Regions from separate parts of the Paenarthrobacter sp. JL.01a genome, predicted to be linked through region 2. Evidence: predicted binding sites of a transcription regulator. Region 2 holds the regulator's gene; each other region holds the start of a gene.

Region 1 (5,633 bases), 670 kb from region 2:
AACAAGCCCGGCGTCGTACGTCTTCCTGTCAGCGAATCCCAAGGTTCCTTCACCACCGTGCTGCATAAAGCCGGTCGTCCTTTGCATCCGGGGCGTTTCCGCGACGCCCTGCCACACCTGGCCAGCGGAACCCATTGGATGCGCGGGCGTCTCTGGATTGCCTCGGCTCCCACAACCCGGATTGCCGTGCAAGGCATTGGTCCCCGGGTCTGGCTCGAAAGCACCGGAACCTGGCTGGCCGACCGGCCTGAACAAGTGCCCGGAACGGACGTCGATGCCGCCCTCGACTGGCACCCGAGCCATGGAGACCGTGGCACGGTCCTGGCCTTCACCGGGTACTCGCAGGACATCGACGCCGGGGAAGTCCGCGATCTCCTGGATAGCTGCCAGCTCACGGAGGCCGAGATGGAAGCGGATTTTGCCGTGTGGGAGGATCCGCTGGATCTGAGCAATGCCCTGTAGAAGCCTCCAAAGCCAAACCACCCAAGTAGAAGGAGAAACACCATGAAGGTCAGGAACTCGCTGCGTGCACTCAAGAAGATCCCGGGCGCCCAGATCGTCCGCAGGCGTGGCCGCACATTCGTCATCAACAAGAACAACCCGCGAATGAAGGCGCGCCAAGGCTAAACGGTCAACGGCCCGTTGTTTAATGGGTGGATGCCCATCCTGAATAAAGACATGTCCCTGTGCATTTCGCTCGCGGCCCGCCCCAGCAATATCGGGACCCGGTTCCACAACTATCTTTACGATCTGCTCGGATTGAACTTTATCTACAAGGCATTCGCACCCGCTGACATCACCCTTGCCGTTGCGGGCATCCGCGGCCTCCCGATCCGGGGCGCCGCGGTGTCCATGCCGTACAAGGAGGCCGTCATTCCGCTGGTGGATGTGCTGGATCCCTCGGCCAGGGCCATCGATTCGGTGAACACGATCGTGAACGACGACGGCGTCCTGACCGCCTACAACACCGATTACATCGCCATTGCCCGGCTGCTGAAGGACCACGAGGTTCCCACAAGCCACACGGTCCTGCTGCGCGGGGCCGGGGGTATGGCGAAGGCAGTTGCCGCAGCCCTCCGGGATGCCGGCTTTACCGCCGTCACCATTGTCGCCCGCAATGAAACCACCGGCCGCGCTCTTGCGGAGCTGTACGGTTTTGGCTGGCAGGACAACGTCAACGGAGCAACCGCGGACCTCATCATCAACGTCACACCGCTTGGCATGGCCGGAGCGGATGAAACTGCGCAGTCCTTCGATGACGCCACCATTGCCGCCGCGCAAGTGGTCTTCGACGTCGTTGCGCTGCCCTCCGAAACGCCGCTCATCACCGCTGCGCGGGCTGCCGGAAAGCCGGTCATCACCGGAGCCGAAGTCATCGCCATTCAGGCGGAGGAACAGTTCGTCCTCTACACAGGGGTGCGCCCGACTCCCGGCCAGGTGCGCGAAGCTTCTGAGTTCTCGCGACGCTGACGCCTCAGGCGGTCACCGGCTCCACCACAACAGCCACCCGCTCCTCGCCGATCCTGGTGAGGACCAGGGTGGCTGTTTTCGCATCCTTGCCCTTGGCAGGCTTGCCCGGCAGCAGTTGCTTGCGGAGCTCTTCGGGGGTCACTGCGGTGCCACGCTTCTTGATGTCCAGGACAGTGATGCCGTTGCCCTTGACCCAGGCTTTGAGGGCCTTGACGTTGAACGGCATCACCTCGAGCACCTTGTACGCGCGGGCGAAAGGGGTGTCGTGGAGTTCGGGAGCGCAAATGTAGGCGATGTGCTCGTCCACCAGATGCCCGCCCAGTCGTTCAGCGACGTCGGCCACCAGCCCCGCGCGGATCACCGCACCATCTGGTTCGTAAAGGAAGCCTTCAACGGGCCCGACGGCGGCGACCGGGCCGCCGTCGAAGTCCTCACCGCTGGTGATCTCCGCGGCGCCCTGGCTGCCAAGGACCAATGCCGCGCGGCGAACGCCGGGCCGTGCAACGGCGTTGAACCACAGCGTGGCTTCGGTGACGTCGCCGCCCACGGACACCCACTGGACCTCGCAGTCCGAAGGCACGGAGTCGTGGGGGATGCCCGGGCCCATCTTGACCCCTACCGCACGCCCCGTAGCCGCAACCCTTTCTACAAACGACAACGGAGGAGAGAAGGCCTCCGGATCCCAGATCCTTTTGGTGCCGGACGTGGAGGTGGTGCGTCGGGCGGGGTCCAGCCAGACGCCGTCGATCCCCTCAAGGTCCACCGACTCCGCGTCCGTGTGCACAACCCTCGCATGCGGAAATGGCATGAGGTTGATCATGGCGCAGGCCGCGGTGGTTTCATCCATCTCCACGGCAGTGACGGCGATATCCATGGAGGCCATCGCCATGGAGTCTGCGCCGAGGCCGCAGCCGAGGTCCGCAACGTGGCTGATGCCTGCCTGGGCGAAGCGTTCAGCGTGGCGGGCGGCGACATTGAGCCGGGTGGCCTGTTCCAAGCCGGCTTGAGTAAAGAGCATCTGGCGGGCGAATTCGCCGAACTTTGCCTCCGCGCGGGTCCGCAAGCGCGATTGCGTCAGAACGGCGGCAACAAGTTCGGGGGAGTGGCCGGCCTTCCGGAGTTCGGCGTTGGTGCCGAATGCATCAGCTTCCCGGTAGGGCCCCAGCGAGGCAAGAAGTTCCCATCCTTCAGTAGTCAGCAAGGGCGCGATCTGTTCCTGCGGTGCGTGAGGCATGGGAACAAGCCTAACGTCGCGCGTCATGGCGGTGTGACTGTGGAATCAGCCGGATAGGGTTGTTTTCATGGAAGACAACGCAGCCCCGCCGCCCTCCCGTCTCGTCACGTACGCCCGTCCTGCCCTGATTGCGGGCGCTGTCATCGCGGTAGTCTGCATCGGCCTGCTGATTGTTATTTTCGCGCTGGACTCCTTCAACGCCGCAGCCTATTCCGTGACGGGCAAGAGCGTCAGCGATGCCACCGATGAGGCTCGCGACATCCGCGATCTCTACAGCGGTGCACGCCTGGGCGGGGTGATCGCGTTGGTGATTTCCGGCGTCGTCGCTGTGGCCTCCGCGGTGGCACTGTACCGCAATCGCGGCGGCTCCCTGGACGGCGACGACGACGGCGAAGACTACGATCTGGACGACCTCCGGGACGAGTGACCACGGTTCACCGATGACGAAATGCTGGCACTCACCTTGACCGAGTGCTAACGCCTTACATAGAGTCTAGTTAGCACTCTCCCCGTGAGGGTGCTAATCCCGCCAGGCGTCCACCGGCACCGCGACGACGGTTGAACGCCACGGCACCCTAGTTCTTAGTCCATGAATCAGCTCATGAAAAGGAGAGTCCGAGTGTCGGTCTCGATTAAGCCTCTTGAGGATCGTATTGTTGTTCGCCCGCTCGAAGCAGAGCAGACCACGGCTTCCGGCCTGGTTATTCCGGACTCCGCACAGGAGAAGCCGCAGGAAGGCGAAGTTGTTGCAATCGGCCCCGGCCGCTTCGATGACAACGGCAACCGCGTACCGGTGGACGTAGCTGTCGGCGACGTCGTCATCTACTCCAAGTACGGTGGAACCGAAGTCAAGACCGGCGGCAGCGAGTACCTCGTTCTGTCCGCCCGCGACGTCCTCGCGATCGTCGTAAAGTAACTTCCTGGAGCCCCGCACCGCCGTCGCGTTGGAATCATTCCGACCGTCAGCGGTGCGGGTTTTCTGTCTCGAAAGGACACAACCATGGCAAAGCAGCTTGCTTTTAACGATGCTGCCCGCCGGTCTCTTGAGGCCGGTATCGACAAGCTCGCCAACACTGTCAAGGTGACGCTCGGCCCGCGCGGCCGCAACGTCGTCCTGGACAAGAAGTGGGGCGCCCCCACGATCACCAACGATGGCGTCACCATCGCCCGTGAAGTTGAGCTTGACGACCCCTACGAGAACCTTGGCGCACAGCTGGCCAAGGAAGTCGCCACCAAGACCAACGACGTCGCCGGTGACGGCACCACCACTGCCACCGTGCTTGCACAGGCCCTGGTAAAGGAAGGCCTGCGCAACGTTGCTGCCGGCGCCGCTCCCGGAGAAATCAAGCGCGGCATCGAAGTTGCCGTTGAGGCTGTCGCTGCACGCCTGCTCGAGAACGCCCGCGAAGTCGAAGGCACCCAGGTAGCCAACGTCGCAGCCATCTCCGCGCAGAGCGATGAAGTTGGCGAGCTGCTGGCCGAGGCCTTCGGCAAGGTGGGCAAGGATGGCGTCATCACCATCGAAGAGTCCTCCACCACGCAGACCGAGCTGGTCCTCACCGAAGGCATGCAGTTCGACAAGGGCTACCTGTCCCCGTACTTCGTCACCGACGCAGAGCGCCAGGAAGCTGTCCTCGAGGACGCCCTCATCCTGATCAACCAGGGCAAGATCTCCTCGCTGCAGGACTTCCTGCCGCTGCTTGAGAAGGCCCTGCAGGCCAACAAGCCCCTCTTCATCATCGCTGAGGACATCGAAGGCGAAGCCCTGTCCACGCTGATCGTCAACCGCATCCGCGGCACGCTCAACGTTGTTGCCGTCAAGGCTCCGGGCTTCGGCGACCGCCGCAAGGCGATGCTCCAGGACATCGCCACCCTGACCGGCGCCCAGGTTGTTTCCCCGGACCTCGGCCTCAGCCTGGACACCGTTGGCCTCGAGGTACTGGGTACGGCCCGCCGCATCACGGTCACCAAGGACAACACCACCATCGTGGACGGTGCCGGAACCGAGCAGGACGTTGCAGACCGCGTTGCGCAGCTGCGCGCAGAGCTCACCCGCACCGACTCCGACTGGGACCGCGAGAAGCTGCAGGAGCGCTTGGCCAAGCTTGCCGGCGGCATCGGCGTCATCAAGGTTGGCGCAGCCACCGAAGTTGAGCTGAAGGAAAAGAAGCACCGCATCGAGGACGCTGTGTCCTCAACGCGTGCAGCCCTCGAAGAAGGCATCGTTTCCGGTGGCGGTTCCGCACTCATCCACGCCCTCAAGGCACTGGATGAGTCCCCGGCCGTCAAGGGCCTCGAAGGTGACGCTGCCGCAGCTGTTGGCATCGTTCGCCGCGCCCTGGTCCAGCCGCTGCGCTGGATCGCCCAGAACGCCGGTTTCGACGGCTTCGTCGTCGCTGCCAAGGTCTCCGAACTCGAAGCCAACCACGGCTTCAATGCCAAGTCCGGCGAGTACGAGGACCTGATCGGCGCTGGTGTGATCGACCCCGTCAAGGTCACCCGTTCGGCACTGCGCAACGCCGCTTCCATCGCCGCCCTGGTTCTCACCACCGAGACCCTGGTTGCCGAGAAGCCGGCTGAGGAAGAAGACGCACACGCGGGCCACCAGCACTAGGTCGTACGTCCCGGAAAGCCCCGGCCACCTTCGAAGTGGCCGGGGCTTTTTGCCGCCTTCCCACCCGCTTTTTCCCGTGGGATGCATCACATTCCAGCCGGTCACATTGAGTAAGAACCCTTAGGATTGTTTTGCCATGTCACGGCCGCATTGACTCTGCCAGCCACAGGCCTTGCACAGGTCCAGCAAGGTAAATCCATAGCGGAAGGTGGACTAATTGACCTTCGGAAGCCCCCTCAATGAACCAAATTGACATGAGAGTTGGGCCAAAACCGCGTATTATGGATGCTTTGTGCCACCCGCTGTGCCACTTGC
Region 2 (5,633 bases):
ATGGTCTTCTCCGGCCTCTACCCCCTGGACGGCACGGACTATCCGGTGCTCCGTGATGCATTGGAAAAGCTGATGCTCAACGACGCCGCCCTGGTCTATGAGCCTGAAACCTCGGCTGCGCTGGGCTTCGGGTTCCGTGTGGGCTTCCTTGGATTGCTGCACCTTGAAATCACCCGCGAGCGTTTGGAACGCGAGTACAACCTCGACCTCATTTCCACTGCCCCCAACGTGGAGTACGAGGTCACCCTGGAAGACAAGCGGGTTGTCCACGTCACCAACCCCAGTGAGTACCCCACAGGCAAGATCGCCGAAGTCCGCGAGCCCATGGTCTCCGCTACCGTCCTTGCGCCCAACGAGTTCGTCGGTGCCATCATGGAGCTGTGCCAGAGCCGTCGTGGTCAGATGAAGGGCATGGACTACCTGTCCGAGGACCGCGTTGAACTCCGTTACTGGATCCCGCTGGCCGAAATTGTGTTCGACTTCTTCGATCTCCTGAAGTCCAAGACGCGCGGCTACGCCTCGCTGGACTGGAAGGCCGACGGCGAGCAAGTGGCCGACCTCGTCAAGGTCGACATCCTGCTCCAGGGCGAACAGGTGGACGCGTTCAGCGCCATCACGCACCGTGACAAGGCCTACGCCTATGGTGTGATGATGACCGGGAAGCTCCGCGAACTGATTCCACGGCAGCAGTTCGAGGTGCCCATCCAGGCTGCCATCGGCTCCCGCATCATTGCCCGGGAGAGCATCCGGGCCATCCGCAAGGACGTTCTTGCCAAGTGCTACGGCGGTGACATCACCCGTAAGCGCAAGCTGCTCGAAAAGCAGAAAGAAGGCAAGAAGCGCATGAAGATGGTTGGCCGCGTTGAGGTGCCCCAAGAGGCCTTCATCGCAGCGCTGACCACGGACGAGTCAAAGGACAAGGCCAAGAAGTAAATGCCCAGCGTCCTACCTTTGGGCGATCCGGCACCTGCGGACGGCATTTTGCCGCCGCAGGTGCTGGACGGCGTCGAGCAGCGCAAATTCGGCCTCTATGTGCACATCCCGTTCTGTGCCGTGCGCTGTGGTTATTGCGATTTCAACACCTATACCGCGACCGAGCTCGGCGGCGGAGCGTCACAGGATGCCTACGCATCGACGGCGGTCTCCGAACTCGGATTCGCGGCTGCGGCCCTAGATGCCTCGGGCCTCCCGCGTCGGCCCCTCAGCACCGTATTCTTCGGAGGCGGCACGCCAACCCTCCTGCCCGCGGAAGATTTGGCACAGATCCTGCGTGCCGCCGTCGGGCATTGGGGCCTTGAGCCCGGCGCTGAGATAACCACCGAAGCGAATCCTGATTCCGTAACACCCGAATCCCTGAAGATCCTTGCGGATGCAGGTTTCACGAGGGTGTCATTTGGCATGCAGTCGGCGGTTCCCCACGTGTTGAAGGTGCTTGACCGCACACACACGCCCAGCCGGGTTCCCTTGGTGGTTCAATGGGCCCGCGAGGCAGGCCTGGCCGTCAGCTTGGACTTGATCTACGGGACCCCGGGGGAGTCCATGGAGGATTGGGAGCTCTCGCTCAAGACGGCCCTGTCCTACGAGCCCGATCACATCAGCGCTTACGCGCTGATCGTAGAGGACGGCACCAAGCTTGCGGCGCAGATCAGGCGCGGCCAAGTGCCCGGAATCGACGACGACGACCACGCCGCCAAATACGAACTGGCGGATCAAATGATCTCAGCGGCAGGCCTGGACTGGTACGAGGTCAGCAACTGGGCCCGGACCCCGGAACAAGCCTGCAGGCACAATCTGGCCTATTGGCGCGGAGATGATTGGTGGGGGATCGGCCCGGGTGCGCATTCGCATGTTGGCGGCGTCCGTTGGTGGAACGTCAAACACCCCACGGCCTATGCGTCACGATTGGGCGCTGGAACTTCGCCTGCTGCTGGGCGCGAAACCCTGGACCCCGGAACCCGCGAAGTCGAGCGGATCATGCTGGAGGCACGCCTGGGAACGGGTCTTGCCGTAGACGCCCTCGATGCTGTGGGTCGCCATGCCATGGCGGGCCTTATCGCCGACGGCCTGGTTGATCCTGTTCAGGCGTTCAAGGGCCGGCTGATTCTGACGCTGAAGGGCCGTCTTCTGGCCGATGCGGTAGTCCGAAGGATCCTGCCGGACTGAACCGGCTAAGCCAGCAGCGGAACTCCTGCGTCCTGAGCCGGGAGCTTTACTTGATCCAGCGCAGGTTGAAGCGGTAGCGGTGCGGCTGACCGTGGTTGACCCTGATACCGGCTGAGACGGAGAAGCAGGTCAGCGCTACCCAGATGCCCGTGGCGATGACTGCAAAGATATTGCCCACCACCGGCAGCAGCACCAGGATGTTCGCGAGCACGGCGGCAATGGTGGGAGGCAGCGTGAAATTCAGCGCTTCCTTGGATTCCTGTGCTGTGAACGGCCCACGGTCGCGGAAAATCAAGTAGATCAAAAGAGCCGGCAGGCATCCGAGGATGCCGCCGAAGTGTGCCAAAGTGGCCCACTGCCGGTCCTCACTGGCCGTCAGCGGGAGTGCGTTGGCAGGCGCGCCGTGATACTGGGGCCGGCCTGCGGCACTGCCCGGTTCTTCAGGAGCGTTATCTGCCACGGTGTCTTCCCTTTGCTGTAAAGATGCTGCGGTGTTGCTGTCCAAGAATACCGGCCCGCACGTCCTTCCCGGGACCAACGCCCCGCAAACGGTCAGATCGTCGAGTGCTGGGCGGCAGATCAGGGGACGGTCAGGAAGTCGATGACTTCTTCCACTCGGCCGAGCAACGATGGCTCAAGGTCCGCGTAGCTGCGCACCGCACCGAGGAGCCGCTGCCAGCCCAAACCTATGTCCTCGGCGCTCTCATGGGGCCACCCGAAGGCGGTGAGAATACCGGTCTTCCAATCCGTCCCGCGGGCCACGGCCGGCCATTGCTCAATGCCCAGCACCTTGGGCCGGATTGCCTGCCACACGTCCACGTAGGGGTGTCCGACGATCAAGACATTCCCGGCAGCCCCGGGGACTGTCATGGCTTCGGCTGCGATCCGGGATTCCTTGGAGCCCTGAACCAGGTGGTCCACCAGGATACCGAGCCGGCGGTCGGGTCCGGGGCGGAAAGCGGCGATGGCGGATTTAAGGTCGTCCACGCCATGGAGGGGTTCGACCACGATTCCCTCAACCCGGAGATCGTCACCCCAGACTTTCTCGACCAGTTCGGCGTCGTGTTTGCCTTCAACCCAGATCCGGCTGGCCTTGGCTACCTGTGCCCGCTGTCCCTGGACCTTCACCGAGCCAGAGGCTGTCCGTCCCGCCGGAACTGCTGAAGCAGGCGGGCGGGCGGCTGGAGGCATCAACCGGATGGGTTGTCCTTCGAGGAGGAATCCATAGCCGAGTTGGAATGACTTGGTCTTGCCACGCCTGTCCTCCAGGGCCACGATGTGCATGCCACCCGTCTTCTCAACCCGGGTGACTTCGCCCACCCACCCCGACTGGACGTCCTCCAGGACCATTCCTCGTTGTACCGGGACCTCGGGGAGTTGGCGTTTGGCCGGAGCCGATAGATCCTGCGGGCCCCAATTGTCGAAAGCCAAGGAATTCCTACCTCTGTGCTGATATGCGTAAGGACGGGCAACAGCTGCGATCAAGCTGCACTGGCTCGCCGTCCTGGATACTGTCCGCGGACGGTTTCAATGCTAACAACGCGGTAGCTCATACTAGACTTGTTAGCACTTGGGCATGTTGAGTGCTAAGTGTGGTGACCCGTCGGAGGTCACGCGGGGACGGTCCCAAAGGACCATGGCAATTGTCAGGAGGTGGAGCAATGAGTGAGCCACGCAAGCTCGAAGTGCTGCGTGCCATCGTTGAGGATTATGTGCATTCCCGGGAGCCTGTGGGATCCAAGGCCCTCGTCGAGCGGCATCACTTGGGTGTTTCCAGCGCCACCATCCGCAATGACATGGCTGTCCTGGAAGAGGAAGGCCTCATTGCGGCCCCTCATACCAGCGCGGGCCGGATTCCTACCGACAAGGGCTATCGCCTCTTCGTTGACCGCATCTCCCAGGTCAAGCCGTTGTCCGCGGCCGAGCGCCGGGCCATCCATTCACTGCTGGAGGGCCCTGACGACGTCGATGACATCCTTGAGCGCACCGTCAGGCTCCTTTCCCAGCTGACCAATCAGGTCGCCGTCGTCCAGTACCCGCACTCGCACCGCGCATTGGTCCGCCACGCGGAGTTCGTCCTGCTGGCACCCAAGCAGGTGCTTGTTGTCCTGATCGCAGACACCGGGAGTGTCGTGCAGAAGGTCATCGACACAGGCGTGGATGTGAGCAACGAGGCATTGATGTTGTTGAGGTCCCGTTTCCTTGGCAGCATCGCCGGCACCCAGCTGGCCCTCCTGCCGCAGGTACTTCCCTCAGTGGTTGCGCTCTGTCCGCCCGACCTTCGGGCCCTCGCGCAAACGCTCGCCAACGGACTGGAATCGTTGAGCGACACCAGCCGTGAAGAGCGCATCCTTATGGCCGGTACGGCCAACCTCGCACGGTCCAACGTCGATTTCCCGTTGAGCATCGGGCCTGTGCTGGAAGCACTTGAGGAACAAGTTGTCATGCTCCGGTTGTTGTCGGACATGGGAGACGATCCTCGAGGCGTCACGGTCAGCATTGGCCGGGAGAATCCGTACGACGGCCTTGCCGAGGCATCTGTCGTGGCCACGGGCTACGGATCAGGTGCCAAGGTGGGCATTCTGGGACCGACCCGCATGGACTATCCGACCACCATGGCGGCAGTACGCGCCGTGGCCCGTTACCTTTCCCGCATTCTCGGCGGCTGAAAACCGGCCCGAGGAAAAATCCGCAGTACAACCAGGAAGAGATACCGACTTTGAGCAGCCACTATGACGTTTTGGGAGTCTCGCCGGAAGCCACCGGGGAAGAGATCAAAAAGGCGTACCGCAAGCTGGCACGGAAACTCCACCCGGACGTAAACCCCGGTGAAGATGTAGCGGAGCAGTTCAAGGCCGTGACCCACGCTTACGAAGTGTTGTCAGATCCCCAGAAACGCCGCGTCTATGACGCCACGGGCAATGAAAACGGAACGGACAACGGATTCGGTGGCGGGTACGCAGGACAGGGCTTCGCCTTCCAGGACATCTTCGACACGTTCTTTGGCGGTGGGGGAGGCCACGGAGGACCTGCCTCCCGCGTCCGGCGCGGCCAGGACGCCCTCATCAGTGTCCGGATCGACCTCAAGGACGCGGTGTTCGGCGTCAACAAGAAGCTTGAAGTCGATACAGCCGTGGTCTGCCCAACGTGTGATGGCAGCTGCTGCCGTCCAGGCACCCACCCCGAACGCTGCGACATTTGCGGCGGCAGCGGCCAGGTCCAGCGCGCAGTGCGCTCCATCCTCGGCCAGGTCATGACCACCGCGCCCTGCGGAACCTGTGAAGGATTCGGCACCGTTATCAAGGATCCCTGCAACGAGTGCAGCGGCCAGGGCCGCATCCGGAGCCGCCGTTCGTTGACCATCAAGGTTCCGGCAGGCGTCGCCACCGGCACGCGGATCCAGCTGTCCGGACAGGGCGAAGCAGGCCCGGCTGGTGGGCCGGCCGGCGATCTCTACGTGGAGATCCGGG
Region 3 (5,633 bases), 1.2 Mb from region 2:
CGCCAACAGGAACGGGATGAGCGTCAAGCCCAAGGGAATCAGGGAAAGCAGCCCTGATCCAGGCTGGGCGGCGGGGCCGATGTTCACATGAGCGAGCTCCAACGGAACACCGTGAATGAGCAACCAGGCCTGGCCTCCCATCCGCGCCAGGGAGTCCACATTCCGGTTCTGGAAACCATCGGTCGCCCACACGCCGACCAGCGGAAGCACCACCACGATGGCCGAAATGAACGCCGCCTGCGCCGCTTCCAAACCGCCCTGCAGCCAAAGGGGCATAGGGAGGCCACGGTTTCCGGTCTGATCAGCGCGCAGTTTCATCGTGATCCATCGTGCCACGGCCAGCTCTCCAAGCCCGTCAGGCGCCCCTGAAATACCGCGAATTCAAGCGCTTTTTCGTGTTGGCCGCCGTAAGATGGGAGGTGTTCTCCCGGGGCAGGCGAGCGCCCCCCGCTGATGTTGAAGGCCCGGAAAATCGAAGCCGGGAACTAGGAGCGGCCAATGGATAGGTGTCATAACTTCTAACAGAAAGTCGTACTAGCAGCTGGTGCAGCCGCCTTAGGATTTTTCCCAGGCTGCACCAGCCTTCTTTTGTACAGGGCTGCTGCCGGGACCCCATTCACTGGGGCCCGTAGATGAACTCCTTGGCATGGTTGACGGCCTTCTTGAACGCGTCGTTCCGGAGCGTCACCTGTTCCTGGTTGGCTCCCCCTCGCGGTTCGATGAACGTGGTTGGACCGGGGCGCAGCATCCAGATGTCGCCCGCCGGCGGGAGGTAGAACACCCCGAAGGAGCGGTGCTCGGGGTCATCGGTCCAGATGGGGACGACGGCGATCGCGGCCCCCGTGTCCGGGTTGATCCACTGGGCCCGTGGCAGGGGTTGTTCGTGGACTTCGGGGTCCAGGAACGGCGCTGTCCCTCTCCCCCAGCGTTGTTCGAACCGTTCGTAGAACGCGGGAATGATGTGGTCGTCATAGGGACGCCAAGCACTCATGGATTGCTCCTTGGTGTTCTCAGGTTTCTGGACGAAGGTTCCCAACGGGGTGGCCCGAAGGACAACGGTGACTGGCCGCCGTCGTTCCGTCCCGGCTGCTGCGCACGCTTGTGCACCCGGACGTTCACGGGTGTGCCGCCGGTGCCGAATCCGTTCCGCCGGGCCCGGTCGTATGCCGCCCGCTTTCCTGGGTCCGACAAGACGACGTACGCCTGCATGATGGCGTGCAGTTCCTGGAGGTCGCCCGCCGAGGTGGTGTCGCCGTCGTCGATCTTTGGCCGCGTGTCCGGGTGGTGGATCCGAAGCAGCGCGCGATAGGCGCGGGCGATGTCGCGGGCCGTGGCGTCGGGCGCGACGTGGAGGGTGCCGTAGTGGTCAGGTTGGGTGTTCACTGCTGTGTCCGGTTCATGCTGCGGATCAGGAGATGGCCCCCGGCCTGGGCCGGGGGCCATCCATCGGGAGACGACGGGCGGGGACCGCTTTCATGTGCGCTAAAAAACGCTGTGACGTGGCACGAAGCCTGCGCCCAACTATTCCGATGCGGCCGCCTCCGTTGTTCCCGGTCACTGCCCTGCCGGTCGGCCACCCCCGGGTGAGCGTCCGGCAGGACGGGGTGGGTCAGGCGTTGATTTCCTGCTTTTGCCCGCTGGATGTGATCTCGATGCGCCGCGGCTTGGCCTTCTCGGCGACGGGGATGCGGAGTGTGAGCACACCGGCGTCGTAGTTGGCTTGGACGTTTTCGGTATCCAGGGTGTCACCCAGGATCAGCTGCCGGCTGAAGACGCCCTGTGGGCGTTCGGCGGCGATCATCTCGGTGTTCTCGCCCGCGGGCGACTTGCGTTCGGCCTTTACGGTGAGGACGTTGCGTTCGACGTCCAACTCCACTGAATCAGGGCTTACACCTGGCAGATCGAAGGCAACAACGAATTGTCCGTCCTCCTGCCATGCATCCATCGGCATTCCGGCCGGGCGTGCTGTTGTGCCAAAAACCTGTTGGGCGAGCCTGTCGAATTCGCGGAACGGGTCAGTGCGCATCAGCATTTGGTTCTCACTCCTTTGGATCTCGATGCTGATTCTGTTGTTGCTACCAGCCTCCAGATCTATGGTGGTTGGTATAGATTTTTTATAGCACTGGTGAGAGAGTGGTGCAAGTAGGTTTTTGGAAGATTTTCGGAGGTTTTTGATGGCAGGTTCGGATCGCTCGGCGGCCGCCGCGGAGCACGACGGCGGCTTGGTCGCCTCCGCTTCGGGCGCGGGTTCCGATGACGGGCGGGGAGTTTACGCGATCTCGGTTGCCGCGGAATTGGTGGGCACAGGCCAGCAGAACATCCGGCAATACGAGCGCAAGGGCCTGCTCACTCCCGAAAGGACCGACGGCGGCACGCGCCGCTACAGCGAAAACGACCTCGCGACGCTGCGTCGGATCGGGGTGCTGCTTGATGAAGGGCTGAACCTGGCCGGAGTGAAACGTGTACTGGAGCTGGAGGAGGCGAATCGGGGGCTCACCGAGGACAACCGCGGGCTGAGTGAGCACAATGAGGAGCTGAGGGCGGACAACCGGGGGCTGCGGAAGGATTTGAAGGCGGCGCGGGGTGGGGCGGGCGTCGACGGGTAGCTCTCATCACCGTGGAGTCCGCCCGCATGGCAATGGCCACCCCGAAGTGGAGTGGCCATTGCGAATTGCTGCTATTGAGCTTTACTTGTCGCAGCCCCAGCCGTCGCCATCCCTATCGAGATGCCGTCCATACCCTGGTTGGCTGATGTGGATCGGAGCTGCACCTGCGGCTCGAACGGCTGCGCAGTTGGCGTAGTAGACAGCCGCGGGCGGTGGCACAACGGGAGGCGCCTCCACCACGGGCGGCGCCACAGGTGGGGCTACAACTGGTGGTGCTTCCACTACGGGCGGCGCCACGACTGGTGGCGACTCCACCACGGGAGCAACGGGTGCCACCAACGGAACCGGCGCCTGCGTTGGCGTCGGAGTGGGTGTAGGCGTGGGCGTCTCATCAGTGAGATGTTTGACCCCTAGCTTTATCGTCGATCCCTCTGTCACCTTGGACTTGCCAACGGGATCTTCGCTGACCACCTGCCAGTTCTTTTTGACGATGATTGATTTGTCGTCCTTTACATCTTTGGCTTCGACTTTGAGGCCGAGATCCTTGAGCTGATCCGTGGCTTTGTCGAGCGTTAGTCCGACGACATCCGGAACTTCGACAGTGTGCTCAGCTACGCCAGATGCGGCTGGCGTCGCAGTTGGCTGGCTTGAGGCCTGTTTGGTGGCGCAACCGGACAGCATAAGGCCGGTGAGCACCACAAGTGCGAGTGTTTTCTTCAAGATTCCCCCTGCTTGGAGCGAGACCGGGGCATTCGGAAAGGGCGGATTTGCCAGATACTTCCCGAGGACTCGCTTGAAAATCAAGATACCAGCGCAAGCCATGCAACTATTTTTCCGGCAAAGTATTACGAAGCTGCGCAAGTTCACCCAACCCACCTGTTAACCCACTCTTCCCCCACCGGCCACCCCCGCGCACCCAGTAAGCCAACCGCCGCGACCACCGTGGAAGGCGTGAGGATCGCAATCGTCGCCGAATCATTCCTGCCACTGATGAATGGGGTAACCCACTCGATACTGCGGGTGCTGGAGCATCTGCAAGAGCGTGGGGACGAGGTGATGGTGATCGCGCCGTCGACGTCGGACACTGATGTTTCGAGCGTCGAGAAGGGTGCGTATGTGCACCGACTTCCCTCGGTGCCGCTGGCCGGATACACGAATGTGCGGGTTGCGTTGGGTGGTGTGAATCGGGTCAAGCGAATCCTTGCCGATTTCGCCCCCGACGTCGTTCATCTCGCCTCACCGTTCGTCCTCGGCTGGCGCGCGGTGCAGGCCGCCCACCAGCTGGGCATCCCGACCGTCGCGATCTACCAAACCGAGGTTCCCGGCTACGCGGGCCGCTACGGTGTGCCTTTCCTGGAGAACTGGGCCTGGAACCGAGTGGACAACATCCACCTCCTGGCCACCCGCACCTTGGTGCCGTCCACCTTCGCGCTGAACCAGTTGCGCGGACGCGGCATCCTGCGCGTTGACATGTGGCGGCGCGGTGTGGATACCGCCCGCTTCAATCCCGCGAAACGTTCGACGGCGTGGCGGAGCTCGGTGGCGCCCGAGGGTCAGCGCATCATCGGCTACGTCGGCCGGCTCGCCGTCGAGAAGCAGGTTGAGGACCTCGCGGTGCTGGCGGATGTGCCGAACACCAAGCTGGTGATCGTTGGTGACGGCCCGCAGCGCGAAGCACTCCAGTCCGCACTTCCCAACGCCCATTTCGCCGGCTTCCTGGGCGGCGATGCCCTCGCGGAAGCTGTGGCCGGCTTCGATCTTTTCGTCCATCCCGGTGAGTTTGAGACCTTCTGCCAAACCATCCAGGAAGCCATGGCGTCTGGCGTTCCGGTGGTGGCCACTGGCCGTGGCGGGCCCTTGGATCTGGTGGAAAACTCGCGCACCGGCTGGCTGTACGAGCCCGGCAACCTCACCCAACTGCGTGACTACGTCCAGGACCTGATGGGCGACGACGCCAAGCGCCGCGCGTTCGCAACGGCAGCAACCGCTTCGGTTCAGGGCCGGACGTGGCCGGTGCTCAGCGCGGAGTTGGTCCGCCACTACAACGAAGTCATCTCCGGCACTCCCACACGCGAGGCCGGCCCTTCAGAACTCACCTCCAGCAAAGGACCGTCCTCATGAAGATTTCCGTGATCGGCTGCGGCTACCTCGGCGCAGTCCACGCAGCCACGCTCGCTTCCATGGGCCACACCGTGGTGGGGATCGACGTCGATTCCTCCAAGGTGGAGCAGCTCAACAAGGCGCTGGCGCCCTTCCACGAACCTGGTCTCGACGAGCTCCTCAAGGACGGACGCACTACCGGCCGCCTGTCGTTCACCACGGACTTCGCCGAGGCAGCGGATGCCCAGGTGCACTTCCTTTGCGTGGGCACCCCGCAGTCCAAAACTTCCGACACCGCGGACCTTTCCTACCTGATGGGCGCTACGAAGAGCCTCCTGCCGCATCTGGCGAAGGGGGCCGCCGTCGTCGGTAAATCAACGGTGCCGGTAGGCACGGTGGAGACGCTCCGCGCGGTGCTGGCCCGACGCCCGGACGTGCTGCTCGGTTGGAACCCGGAGTTCCTGCGTCAGGGCACCGCCGTGAAGGACTCGCTGGTGCCCGACCGGCTGGTGTACGGGGTGCCCGGCGGCAAGGGCGCCGCTGCAGGTGCACCTGTTACTGCCGTGCTGGATGCTGTGTACGAGCCCCTGATTGCGGCCGGAATCCCGCGGCTGGTCTGCAATTTTGCGACGGCGGAACTGATCAAATCTGCGTCGAACGCGTTTCTGGCCACCAAAGTCAGCTTCATCAACGCGATGGCGGAGCTGTGCGACGCGTCGGATGCGGACGTCAGCGAACTCAGCGAGGCGATGGGCCTGGACCCGCGCATCGGCAACCGGTACCTGCATGCGGGGCTGGGCTTTGGCGGCGGTTGCCTGCCCAAGGACATCCGGTCGTTCCGGGCGCAGGCGCGTGAACTGGATGTTCCGTCCGTGGATAAGTGGATGGCGTTGGTGGATTCAGTGAACCTGGATCAGCGTTCACGGA

The links. Region 2 encodes HrcA, which represses chaperone genes, less so after heat shock. Its sites were predicted from a motif close to TTNGCACTCGNNNNNNNCGAGTGCNAA; they were not measured.
Region 1: a site for HrcA is predicted at 3,156-3,182, ahead of groES (co-chaperone GroES). Genes of this name have one in related genera too.
Region 3: a site for HrcA is predicted at 2,117-2,143, ahead of N5P29_RS06015 (Hsp20/alpha crystallin family protein). Genes of this name have one in related genera too.

What each region holds. Positions count from the first base shown of each region.
Region 1 covers NZ_CP104877.1:3,098,141-3,103,773, reverse strand. Annotated here, with positions in the region: gene N5P29_RS14565 (GTP-binding protein) at 1-462, shown strand, start outside; gene ykgO (type B 50S ribosomal protein L36) at 505-627, shown strand; gene N5P29_RS14555 (shikimate 5-dehydrogenase) at 658-1,470, shown strand; gene N5P29_RS14550 (THUMP-like domain-containing protein) at 1,475-2,704, opposite strand; gene N5P29_RS14545 (hypothetical protein) at 2,772-3,131, shown strand; gene groES (co-chaperone GroES) at 3,324-3,620, shown strand; gene groL (chaperonin GroEL) at 3,705-5,318, shown strand; gene N5P29_RS14530 (acyltransferase family protein) at 5,604-5,633, shown strand, end outside.
Region 2 covers NZ_CP104877.1:2,427,779-2,433,411, reverse strand. Annotated here, with positions in the region: gene lepA (translation elongation factor 4) at 1-933, shown strand, start outside; gene hemW (radical SAM family heme chaperone HemW) at 934-2,163, shown strand; gene N5P29_RS11440 (DUF4870 domain-containing protein) at 2,210-2,623, opposite strand; gene N5P29_RS11435 (DUF3097 domain-containing protein) at 2,743-3,594, opposite strand; gene hrcA (heat-inducible transcriptional repressor HrcA) at 3,825-4,832, shown strand; gene dnaJ (molecular chaperone DnaJ) at 4,883-5,633, shown strand, end outside.
Region 3 covers NZ_CP104877.1:1,225,483-1,231,115, reverse strand. Annotated here, with positions in the region: gene N5P29_RS06030 (cell division protein PerM) at 1-318, opposite strand, end outside; gene N5P29_RS06025 (hypothetical protein) at 617-991, opposite strand; gene N5P29_RS06020 (J domain-containing protein) at 988-1,383, opposite strand; gene N5P29_RS06015 (Hsp20/alpha crystallin family protein) at 1,610-2,032, opposite strand; gene N5P29_RS06010 (MerR family transcriptional regulator) at 2,175-2,606, shown strand; gene N5P29_RS06005 (excalibur calcium-binding domain-containing protein) at 2,688-3,326, opposite strand; gene N5P29_RS06000 (glycosyltransferase family 4 protein) at 3,558-4,727, shown strand; gene N5P29_RS05995 (UDP-glucose dehydrogenase family protein) at 4,724-5,633, shown strand, end outside.